3 regions of the Franconibacter pulveris genome follow, and region 2 is predicted to be linked to each of the others. Evidence: predicted binding sites of a transcription regulator. Region 2 holds the regulator's gene; each other region holds the start of a gene.

Region 1 (3,276 bases), 1.8 Mb from region 2:
GGGGCTGAAGAGATAATCGTGTGGTTGTTAGGCGACTGAAAAAGCCCAAAACCCGCGCCGCACAACACCATACGCCAGATAATATCGGCATCGGTTGGGTTTTGTGGCAGCAGCGCCAACGCGAAAAGCCCGCAGGCCATTATCGCAAGCCCAGCGGCGCCAAGCAGGCCCGCATGCACTCGTTCAATTAAATGCCCGGCCAGCGGCGCCATCACCATCGTGGCGAGCGGCCATGGCGTCAGCAGTAACCCCGTCTCCACCTCTGAGCGCCCCAACACCGTTTGTAGAAAGAAGGGCAGCGAGACCATTGCCAGCATTTGGGCGCAAAAAGAGCACACGGAGGTGCCAATAGAGAGCGAAAAAAGCGGAATACGCAACAGGTCAATGGGTAATAACGGTACGGGCAGACGCAACTGACGGCGTACAAAAACAACGCCGACGACCAGCAGCGCCGCCAGTTCAGCAAGCACCCAGCTTCGCGGTTGCCCCTGAGCGAAACCGCCAAGCGCGGTAATAAGCAAGCCGAAAGTCAGCGCATTCATCACTGCGCTTGGCAAATCAAAGCGTTGCTGCATGGCTTTCTGCGGATTTGGCGGCAAAAAGCGTAACGCCAGCACCAGCGCCACTAGCCCAAGCGGAACGTTGATCAAAAATAGCCATTGCCAGTTGGTTACAGAGAGGATAGCCGCAGCAATCGTTGGGCCTGCCGCAGAGGAGACTGCAACAATAAAGGAGTTGATGCCCATGCCCCGGCCCAGATGCCGCGCGGGATAAATAAGACGAATCAGCGCGGTGTTCACGCTCATCAGCGCCGCGCCGCCAAAACCTTGTAACACGCGGGCGAAGGTCAGCATCTCCAGACTGTGCGACAGGGCGCAAAACAGCGAGGTCAACGTGAACAACACCAGACCCCACTGATAAATCCGCCGGTAGCCAATCATATCCCCGAGGAAAGAGAGCGAGAGCAGTGAAATGACGATGGCTATCTGGTAAGCGTTGACTATCCAGATGCTGCTCGCCGCCGAAGCATGCAGATCCTGGGCAATGGTTGGCAGCGCGACATTCGCGATAGCGCCGTCAAGCACGGCCATCATGATCCCGATAGCGATGGTTAAAATCGCCCCGTAACGTTGCGGCAAAGGCAGCCCCTCCGCTACCGGTTTACCCGCAGTGAGCGGTTTTTTTGACACCATAATTCGATGCGTCTCTGTAATAGTGATGGAAAAGAAGAGTTTGACATACTTTATTTCGGTTTTATGTCGCAGATTTGTAACCAACGGGCAGAGATTCATTGCGGCACAAGTGGCGCGAAATTATAATAAAAACCGGTTCTGATTTTTATAAAACAAATGCGATCTGAGGTGATCAATGGCAATCGCAGATTTGGATAAACAACCGGACTCCGTCTCTTCGGTTCTGAAGGTCTTTGGCATTCTTCAGGCTCTGGGCGAAGAACGTGAAATTGGTATCACCGAGTTGTCGCAACGCGTCATGATGTCGAAAAGCACCGTTTACCGCTTTTTGCAGACCATGAAATCGTTGGGTTATGTTGCCCAGGAAGGCGAGTCGGAAAAATATTCTCTGACGTTAAAACTGTTTGAGCTGGGCGCGCGCGCTTTACAGAATGTCGATCTTATCCGCAGCGCGGATATTCAGATGCGTGAACTTTCGCGTCTTACCAAAGAGACGATTCACCTGGGCGCGCTGGATGAAGACAGCATCGTTTACATCCATAAAATCGACTCTATGTATAACCTGCGCATGTATTCGCGCATTGGCCGCCGTAATCCGCTTTACAGTACGGCGATTGGTAAAGTATTGCTCGCCTGGCGCGACCGGGATGAGGTAAAGCAGATCCTCTCCGGCGTTGAATACACCCGCAGCACGGCCCGCACGATTACCAGTACCGATGAACTGCTGACTGTACTGGATAAAGTGCGTGAGCAGGGGTATGGCGAAGATAATGAAGAGCAGGAAGAAGGGCTGCGCTGCATTGCCGTACCGGTATTCGACCGTTTTGGCGTGGTCATTGCAGGCCTCAGCATCTCCTTCCCGACGCTGCGTTTTTCTGAAGAGCGTCTGCACGAGTATGTAGAAATCCTGCATAACGCCGCTCGCAAAATCTCTGAGCAAATGGGCTACAACAGCTATCCGTTCTGAGAAACACGCCGCAGCCTGTCTGCGGCTTGTTCTTTAATCCACGACCTTTTCCGCTTTATGCAGCAGCGGGCAGGCGGTCACGCCGATTACGCCGCTGTCGGTATGAATAAACTGCCGGGTAACGACATCGCGGGCAGTCAGATAGCGACACTCAAGCCCCATACCCGCTGCGTTTTCCGTACTGGAAATGATTACCCCATATCCGCTGAATAAAAGAGCCAGCCAGGCTAACGCCAGGACGCCAGCAAGTCTTACTATTGTCCGCATCCTTTTCTCCTTATATCGTTGTTTTTTATTGAGCCTGCAGGCCTTTACGTTGCGTAACAAGTCGATGATTCCTAAATTAACCACTTAAGGATACAGTGACCTTTGGTTTAAGGTGCATGGGGTAAGCTGCCCTGGTGATGCACAAAAGCGGAGAGGGTAGTGAAAAAATTCAGGTGGGCTATTTTGCTGGCCGTGCTGGTGGCCTGTTTATTGCTATGGACGCAGATGTTGAATGTAATGTGCGATCAGGATGTTCAGTTTTTCAGCGGTATCTGCACGATTAACAAGTTTATTCCCTGGTAAGCGCATTTTTTTCGGAAATGATTTCCTTGGCTGCGGGCAGTGGTAGAATGGCCCGTCTTTCTGAGGTAGCAACATGAACGAATTAATGAACTCCGGCGCATTGAATATCGCTGCGCTTGCTCTTTCTCTGCTGGTTACGCTCGTTGGGCTGATAGTCTGGTTCTTTGTTAACCGGGCAAGCGTCAGAGCCAACGAGCAAATTGAACTGCTTGAAGCGCTGCTCGATCAGCAAAAACGGCAAAACGCCCTGCTGCGGCGTCTTTGCGAAGCCAACGAGCCGGATGCCGCTGCGGCGGAGTCTGCGGAAAAACCACAGCCGCCCGCTGATGATTTTGTCCGTCTGGTGGCCGAGCGTTAAACCTACACTGGCGGAGAAGCTATGGCCTGGCGCAATCCCTGGTTTAATCCTGCCCAACCTCACCACTCGCCTGAAGGTTTTCGTAACCTTTCGCCTGTCGGCCATCAGCCGGGCGACGTCGAGCGCTGGCAGAAAGAGCGGAAAGCCCAGGGGCTTCCGCATCCACCGCAGGGTGGTTATGACGCGTT
Region 2 (3,276 bases):
GCTTGACTATCGCAAGCCCAAGACCGCTGCCGCCTGTCTGGCGCGACCGAGCCTTATCAACGCGGTAGAAACGCTCCGTCAGACGCGGAATATGCTCCGCCGCGATGCCCGGCCCGTCATCCTCCACGCTAAACAGCGCGCCGTGCGGCGCACGCTGCCAGCGCACGGTAATATGCGTGCCTTCCGGCGTATGGTTCACGGCGTTATAGACCAGGTTCGACATCGCGCTGCGCAGTTGTTCTTCATTGCCCAGCACCTTAAGCGTGGCGTCAACATCGAAAGTCAGCGCATGCCGCTGCTGGCTGAGGGTTGCCGCCTCGCGCTCCACCACGCGCAGCATCATCGGCACGTCGATTTTTTCATTCAACTGCAGCGTGGGCGACGCTTCAATTTTTGACAGCGTCAGCAGCTGTTTCACCAGCCCTTCCATACGGGACGTTTGCTCGCGCATGGTATGCAGCGCTTTGTCCCGCAGCGGCCCTTCCAGCGTCTGCTCCTGCATCATCTCCAGGTAGCCCTGCAATACCGTCAACGGCGTGCGCAATTCATGGCTGACGTTAGCGAAGAAGTTACGCCGCGCGCCTTCGAGCTGGTGCATCTGCGTCACGTCGCGTGCCACCATCAGCCACTGCTGTTCGCTGTAGGGCATCACGCGAAACTCAAGATGGCGACCGTTGTTCAGCACCAGGTTAAGCGGACGAGTGAAGTTTTTTTCGCGCAGGTAGCGGGTGAACTCCGGGTAGCGCAGCAGGTTGAGGATATTCTGGCCGTTGTCGTCCGGCCAGCGCAGGTTAAGGAGCTGCTGCGCCAGGCCGTTGCACCAGAAGATAGTGCCCTCTTCAGTGGTCAGGATCACCGCATCGGGCAGCGACTCGGCGCCGCTGCGAAAGCGCTTGATAAGATTGCCCAGCTCCCGGCGGCGCTTTTTATTGCGCAACTGCATCTGGTGCAGCCCGTACAGCAGCGGCTCCCAACTTCCTCTTCCCGGCGGCGGCGTCATGCTGCGATCGACCCATAACCACCAGGAGAGGCGCAGCAGGTTCCAGTAATGCCAGATAAGCAGCCCGGTCACCGCCGCCAGTAAAAACCAGGCCACATGGCCGAAAAACGCCCCGAGGATCAGCGCCGGGAGACAACACAACACCAGCTCCAGAGCCAGCCTTTTCCATGACAGCCGTTCGAGCACGGTCACACTCCAGGTTATGAGTTAAAAACGGGTTGAGAAACGATACCCCGTACCGCGCACCGTCTGCACCATTCTGTCATGCCCGCTGTGCTCCAGCGCCTTGCGCAGGCGGCGGATATGCACATCCACCGTACGATCTTCGACATACACATTGGTACCCCAGACATGATTCAGCAGCTGCTCGCGGCTGTAAACACGCTCCGGGTGCGTCATAAAGAAGTGTAATAGCTTAAATTCGGTCGGCCCCATGTCCAGCGGATTTTCGCCGGTCATGACGCGGTGAGAGGTCGGGTCCAGGCTCAGGCCCTGCATCTCGATAACCTCTTCCACCGCCATAGGCGAGATGCGGCGCATAACGGCTTTGATGCGCGCCACCAGCTCTTTTGGCGAGAACGGCTTGGTGATGTAGTCGTCCGCGCCGGTCTCCAGCCCGCGTACGCGGTCCTCTTCTTCACCGCGCGCGGTCAGCATCATCACCGGGATATCGCGGGTCATCGCTTCGCGCTTGAGGTGCTTGATAAACTGAATGCCCGAACCGCCGGGCAGCATCCAGTCGAGCAGGACCAGATCGGGCCAGGGCTCGTTGAGCTGGTTTACCGCACTGTCATAATCTTCAGCTTCAACGGGCTGGAAGCCGTTTTGCTCGAGCACAAAACAGACCATTTCACGAATCGGTGCTTCATCTTCTACGACCAGAATACGTCTCGCCATAATTAGCCCTGTAATATAAAGTCAACATTATCCAATGCGGCGCCATTATGCGTCAGATTTATGACAGATTTATGAAAAGATGACCGTCTGATGACTCCCTCTGCGGCATTTATGACACCCGTCCGGCAAGCCGTTCAGGACACCAGCCCGCCTGCTTGTTTATAATCACCCTCTCGCTTTTTCGCCACAGGGAAATCTATGCGCATCCTCCACACTTCCGACTGGCATCTTGGTCAGAATTTTTATACCAAAAGCCGCGCCGCCGAGCATCAGGCCTTTCTCGACTGGCTGCTGGAGGCCGCGGTGGAACATCAGGCAGACGCCATCATCGTGGCGGGGGATATTTTCGACACCGGCTCGCCGCCAAGCTACGCGCGCGAGCTTTATAACCGCTTCGTGGTGAAGCTGCAGGCCACGCAGTGTCAGCTGATTGTGCTGGCGGGAAACCATGACTCGGTGGCGACGTTAAATGAATCCCGCGAGTTGCTCGCCTGCCTTAACACCCGCGTGATCGCCAGCGCCCAGCAGGATCCGGCAAGCCAGGCGATTGTCCTCAACCGTCGCGACGGCGCGCCCGGCGCGGTGCTCTGCCCTATTCCGTTTCTGCGCCCGCGCGATATCCTGCGCAGCCGCGGCGGCCAGTCCGGCAGTGAAAAACAGCAGCAGCTGCTGGAGGCTATCACGCAGCATTACGAACAGTGCTACAACGCCGCCTGCGCCCTGCGCGGCGAACAAGCGCTGCCCATCATCGCCACCGGCCACCTCACCACGGTGGGCGTGACCAAAAGCGACGCGGTGCGCGATATCTACATCGGCACGCTGGACGCTTTTCCCGCTCACCTCTTCCCGGCGGCGGATTACATCGCGCTCGGCCACATTCACCGCGCCCAGAAAGTGGCGGCAAGCGACCATATTCGCTACAGCGGCTCGCCCATCGCCCTGAGCTTTGATGAAACAGGTAAAGAAAAAAGCGTCTTTCTGGTGGAGTTCGCGGAGGGCAAGCTGCGTGACGTGACCGCGCTGCCGGTGCCGGTAAGCCAGCCGCTCGCGGTGGTAAAAGGCACGCTCGAGGAGATTGCCCAGGCGCTGACCCAGTGGCGCGACGCGCCCGCCGGGCCGAAAGTGTGGCTTGATATTGAAATCGCTACCGAACAGTTCCTGCACGACATGCAGCGCCAGATAACCCAGCTCACCGAAGACCTGCCGGTGGAAGTGGTGCTGCTGCGCCGCAGCCGCGAGCTGCGCGAGAAAAACCTCGGCACGCTGCAAACCGAAACGCTGAGCGAGCTGGGCGTTGAGGAAGTTTTCGAGCGCCGTTTGCAGCAGGAACAGCTGGAAGAAGAGGAGGCGCGACGGCTGCGCACCCTCTTCGCGCAAAC
Region 3 (3,276 bases), 1.1 Mb from region 2:
CTGGCGGCGCTGCGCCTGTCGAAAGAGCTGGGTTACCTCGGTTCGCTCGCCATCTGTAACGTCCCGGGCTCTTCGCTGGTGCGTGAGTCCTCGCTGGCGCTGATGACCAAAGCGGGCACCGAAATCGGCGTGGCTTCGACCAAAGCGTTCACCACCCAGCTAACCGTACTGCTGATGCTGGTGGCGAAGCTGAGCCGTCTGAAAGGGCTGGATGCCTCCATTGAGCATGACATCGTTCACGGCCTGCAGGCGCTGCCGAACCGCATCGAGCAGATGCTTTCCCAGGACAAACGCATTGAGCAGCTTGCAGAGGGCTTCTCTGAGAAACACCACGCGCTGTTCCTGGGCCGCGGCGATCAATACCCCATCGCGCTGGAAGGGGCGTTAAAGCTCAAAGAGATCTCTTATATCCATGCGGAAGCCTATGCCGCAGGCGAGCTGAAACATGGCCCGCTGGCGCTTATCGATGCGGATATGCCGGTGATTGTGGTGGCGCCTAACAACGAACTGCTGGAAAAACTGAAGTCTAATATCGAAGAAGTGCGCGCCCGCGGCGGCCAGCTCTATGTCTTTGCCGATCAGGACGCCGGTTTCACCAGCAGCGAAAACATGCACATCATCCCGATGCCGCATGTGGAAGAGGTGATTGCCCCCATTTTCTACACCGTGCCGCTGCAGCTGCTGGCTTACCACGTGGCGCTGATTAAAGGCACCGATGTGGACCAGCCGCGCAACCTGGCAAAATCGGTTACGGTAGAATAATCCCTTCTGACTCGTGTTATCCTCTGAAGAGGTTGCCAGACGGCAACCTCTTTTTTTTCAGCACGTAATGGAAAACACGCTTTTATGGCCCTGTTTGCATGGATTTCCGGCTCGCGGTTCTCGCAACTGCTGGCGTTCAGCGCCGAGGTTGAAGACGATATCTCGCATCGCAGGCTGCACAAGCTGAAGCTGAACATAGCGCAGTGTAGCGATGCGCCCACATCCCGCTATTTCGGCACATCGTCTTACTATCATGTGCTGGTGGCGAGCGGCTACGCATTATTCTTCAGCGCAGTGGCAAACGTCGTCGCGCTGCGTCCGGCTTTTTCTCTCTTGTGGATAATCGCAGGCATCGTCTGGCTGGCGCTGCTCATGACCAGCACGTTGGCTATTACAAAAGGCTGGCGCAGCGGCCTGCTTACGCTGTTTTATGGCTGGTTTTTACACCTGGCGATAAGCCTGGCGACGCTGGTTTGCGGGCTGATTTTTCAGCCGCTCTCGCTTCTCTTTGGGCTGAGCTGGGCCGCAGGCGTTGTGCTGTTATGGCTTGCCTGGCGAATGATAAACAGCCGGGAGATGGCTAACCTGGTCCGCTGGTGTCTGCGGCTCAAAATGCAGCAAGAACATGCGCGTCAGCTTCAGCGCCGCGCCGTTAAAAAAGGGCGTTGAGACGCTTTTTTATGAGTGATCATCCCCCGATTCCCGTCCGGCCAAACGACCGACGTCTATGACAAACTACGCTTGCGGGGCTATGTTTACCCTGTCATATAAAGAAAATTTTTCTTTCATCTCCTCGTCATAAAGTTATTTAACCAATTGAATTTATTATCTATTACTTAACGCAAACGCCCGGATTCCGCCTTGTCATAAAACTGTCATAATTCGTACATTTAACTGTCACCCAATTGTCCTATTTTGCAGAGCGTAGCCACTTAACAATGAATTACGTTTACCTCATGCAGGAGACATTATGAAAGTTATGCGTACCACCGTCGCAACTGTTGTCGCCGCGACCTTATCGATGAGCGCTTTCGCCGTTAACGCGGCCGCAAGCCTGACTGGCGCCGGTGCAACCTTCCCGGCGCCGGTGTATGCCAAGTGGGCTGACACTTACCAGAAATCCACCGGTAACAAAGTGAACTACCAGGGGATCGGCTCTTCCGGCGGCGTGAAGCAAATCATTGCCAACACCGTGGATTTCGGCGCTTCCGATGCGCCGCTGTCTGAGGAAAAACTGCAGCAGGAAGGCCTGTTCCAGTTCCCGACCGTTATCGGCGGCGTGGTGCTGGCGGTTAACCTGCCGGGCTTCAAAGCGGGCGAACTGGTGCTTGATGGCAAAACGCTTGGCGATATCTACCTTGGCAAAATCAAGAAGTGGGACGACGAAGCGATTGCTAAGCTGAACCCGGGCAAAAAACTGCCTTCACAGAATATCGCTGTAGTGCGTCGCGCTGACGGTTCCGGCACCTCCTTCGTTTTCACCAGCTACCTCGCTAAAGTGAACGACGAGTGGAAATCCAAAATCGGCGCCGGCTCTACCGTTAACTGGCCGACCGGTCTCGGCGGTAAAGGCAACGACGGCATCGCCGCGTTCGTACAGCGCCTGCCGGGCTCCATCGGCTATGTGGAATACGCTTACGCCAAGCAGAACAACCTGACTTACACCAAACTGGTTTCCGCCGACGGCAAGCCGGTTGACCCGACCGAAGAGAGCTTCTCCAACGCGGCGAAAGGCGTGGACTGGAGCAAATCCTTCGCGCAGGACCTGACTAACCAGAAAGGCGACAATGCGTGGCCGATTACCTCCACCACCTTCATTCTGGTCCACAAAGAGCAGAAGAAACCTGAGCAGGGCGCTGAAGTGCTGAAGTTCTTCGACTGGGCTTATAAAGAAGGCGCGAAGCAGGCTAACGACCTGGACTATGCTTCTCTGCCGGATAGCGTGGTTGAGCAAGTTCGCGCGGCATGGAAGACCAGCGTGAAAGACAGCAGCGGTAAAGCGTTGTACTAAATACCCGTCATACTCGAGCCGCAGCCGTGTCGGCTGCGCTTGTTCGCCCCAGTCACATAGTGAGTCTATGCTGCCGGGGATGCACAAGCTTGCCGCCTTGCTGCAACTCGAATTATTTAGGGTATAGCATTACGTTAGCCAGGAAGAACGATAAAATGCGCGCTTCCTGGCCCAAACTGAAAGAGTGACTTATGGCTGCGACAAAGCCTGCATTTAACCCTCCGGGGAAAAAGGGTGACATGATCTTCAGCGCGCTGGTTCGTCTGGCTGCGCTGATTGTGCTTTTGCTGCTGGGCGGCATTATCGTCTCCCTTATTATTTCCTCCTGGCCCAGCATCCAGAAATTTGGTTTCTCCTTCCTCTGGACTAAAGAATGGGATGCCCCTAACGACATTTATGGCGCGCTGGTGCCGATTTACGGCACGCTGGTCACCTCGTTTATTGCGCTGCTGATTGCGGTTCCCGTGAGTTTCGGCATCGCCCTGTTTCTGACGGAGCTGGCC

Evidence for each region. The regulator PhoB, encoded in region 2, activates phosphate uptake and scavenging genes when phosphate is short. The targets are predictions, from matches to a motif close to CTGTCATAAAACTGNCNNAT.
Region 1: a site for PhoB is predicted at 1,244-1,263, ahead of kdgR (DNA-binding transcriptional regulator KdgR). Genes of this name have one in related genera too.
Region 3: a site for PhoB is predicted at 1,624-1,643, ahead of pstS (phosphate ABC transporter substrate-binding protein PstS). Genes of this name have one in related genera too.

The regions. Positions count from the first base shown of each region.
Region 1 is NZ_CM165555.1:2,896,874-2,900,149, reverse strand. Features, by position in the region: gene ACU4F7_RS13685 (MFS transporter) at 1-1,193, opposite strand, end outside; gene kdgR (DNA-binding transcriptional regulator KdgR) at 1,369-2,160, shown strand; gene ACU4F7_RS13675 (YobH family protein) at 2,194-2,427, opposite strand; gene mgrB (PhoP/PhoQ regulatory lipoprotein MgrB) at 2,587-2,730, shown strand; gene ACU4F7_RS13665 (YebO family protein) at 2,804-3,088, shown strand; gene ACU4F7_RS13660 (MBL fold metallo-hydrolase) at 3,110-3,276, shown strand, end outside.
Region 2 is NZ_CM165555.1:1,096,984-1,100,259, reverse strand. Features, by position in the region: gene phoR (phosphate regulon sensor histidine kinase PhoR) at 1-1,186, opposite strand, end outside; gene phoB (phosphate response regulator transcription factor PhoB) at 1,208-1,897, opposite strand; gene sbcD (exonuclease subunit SbcD) at 2,096-3,276, shown strand, end outside.
Region 3 is NZ_CM165555.1:4,657,084-4,660,359, forward strand. Features, by position in the region: gene glmS (glutamine--fructose-6-phosphate transaminase (isomerizing)) at 1-762, shown strand, start outside; gene ACU4F7_RS21945 (hypothetical protein) at 847-1,431, shown strand; gene pstS (phosphate ABC transporter substrate-binding protein PstS) at 1,733-2,773, shown strand; gene pstC (phosphate ABC transporter permease PstC) at 2,965-3,276, shown strand, end outside.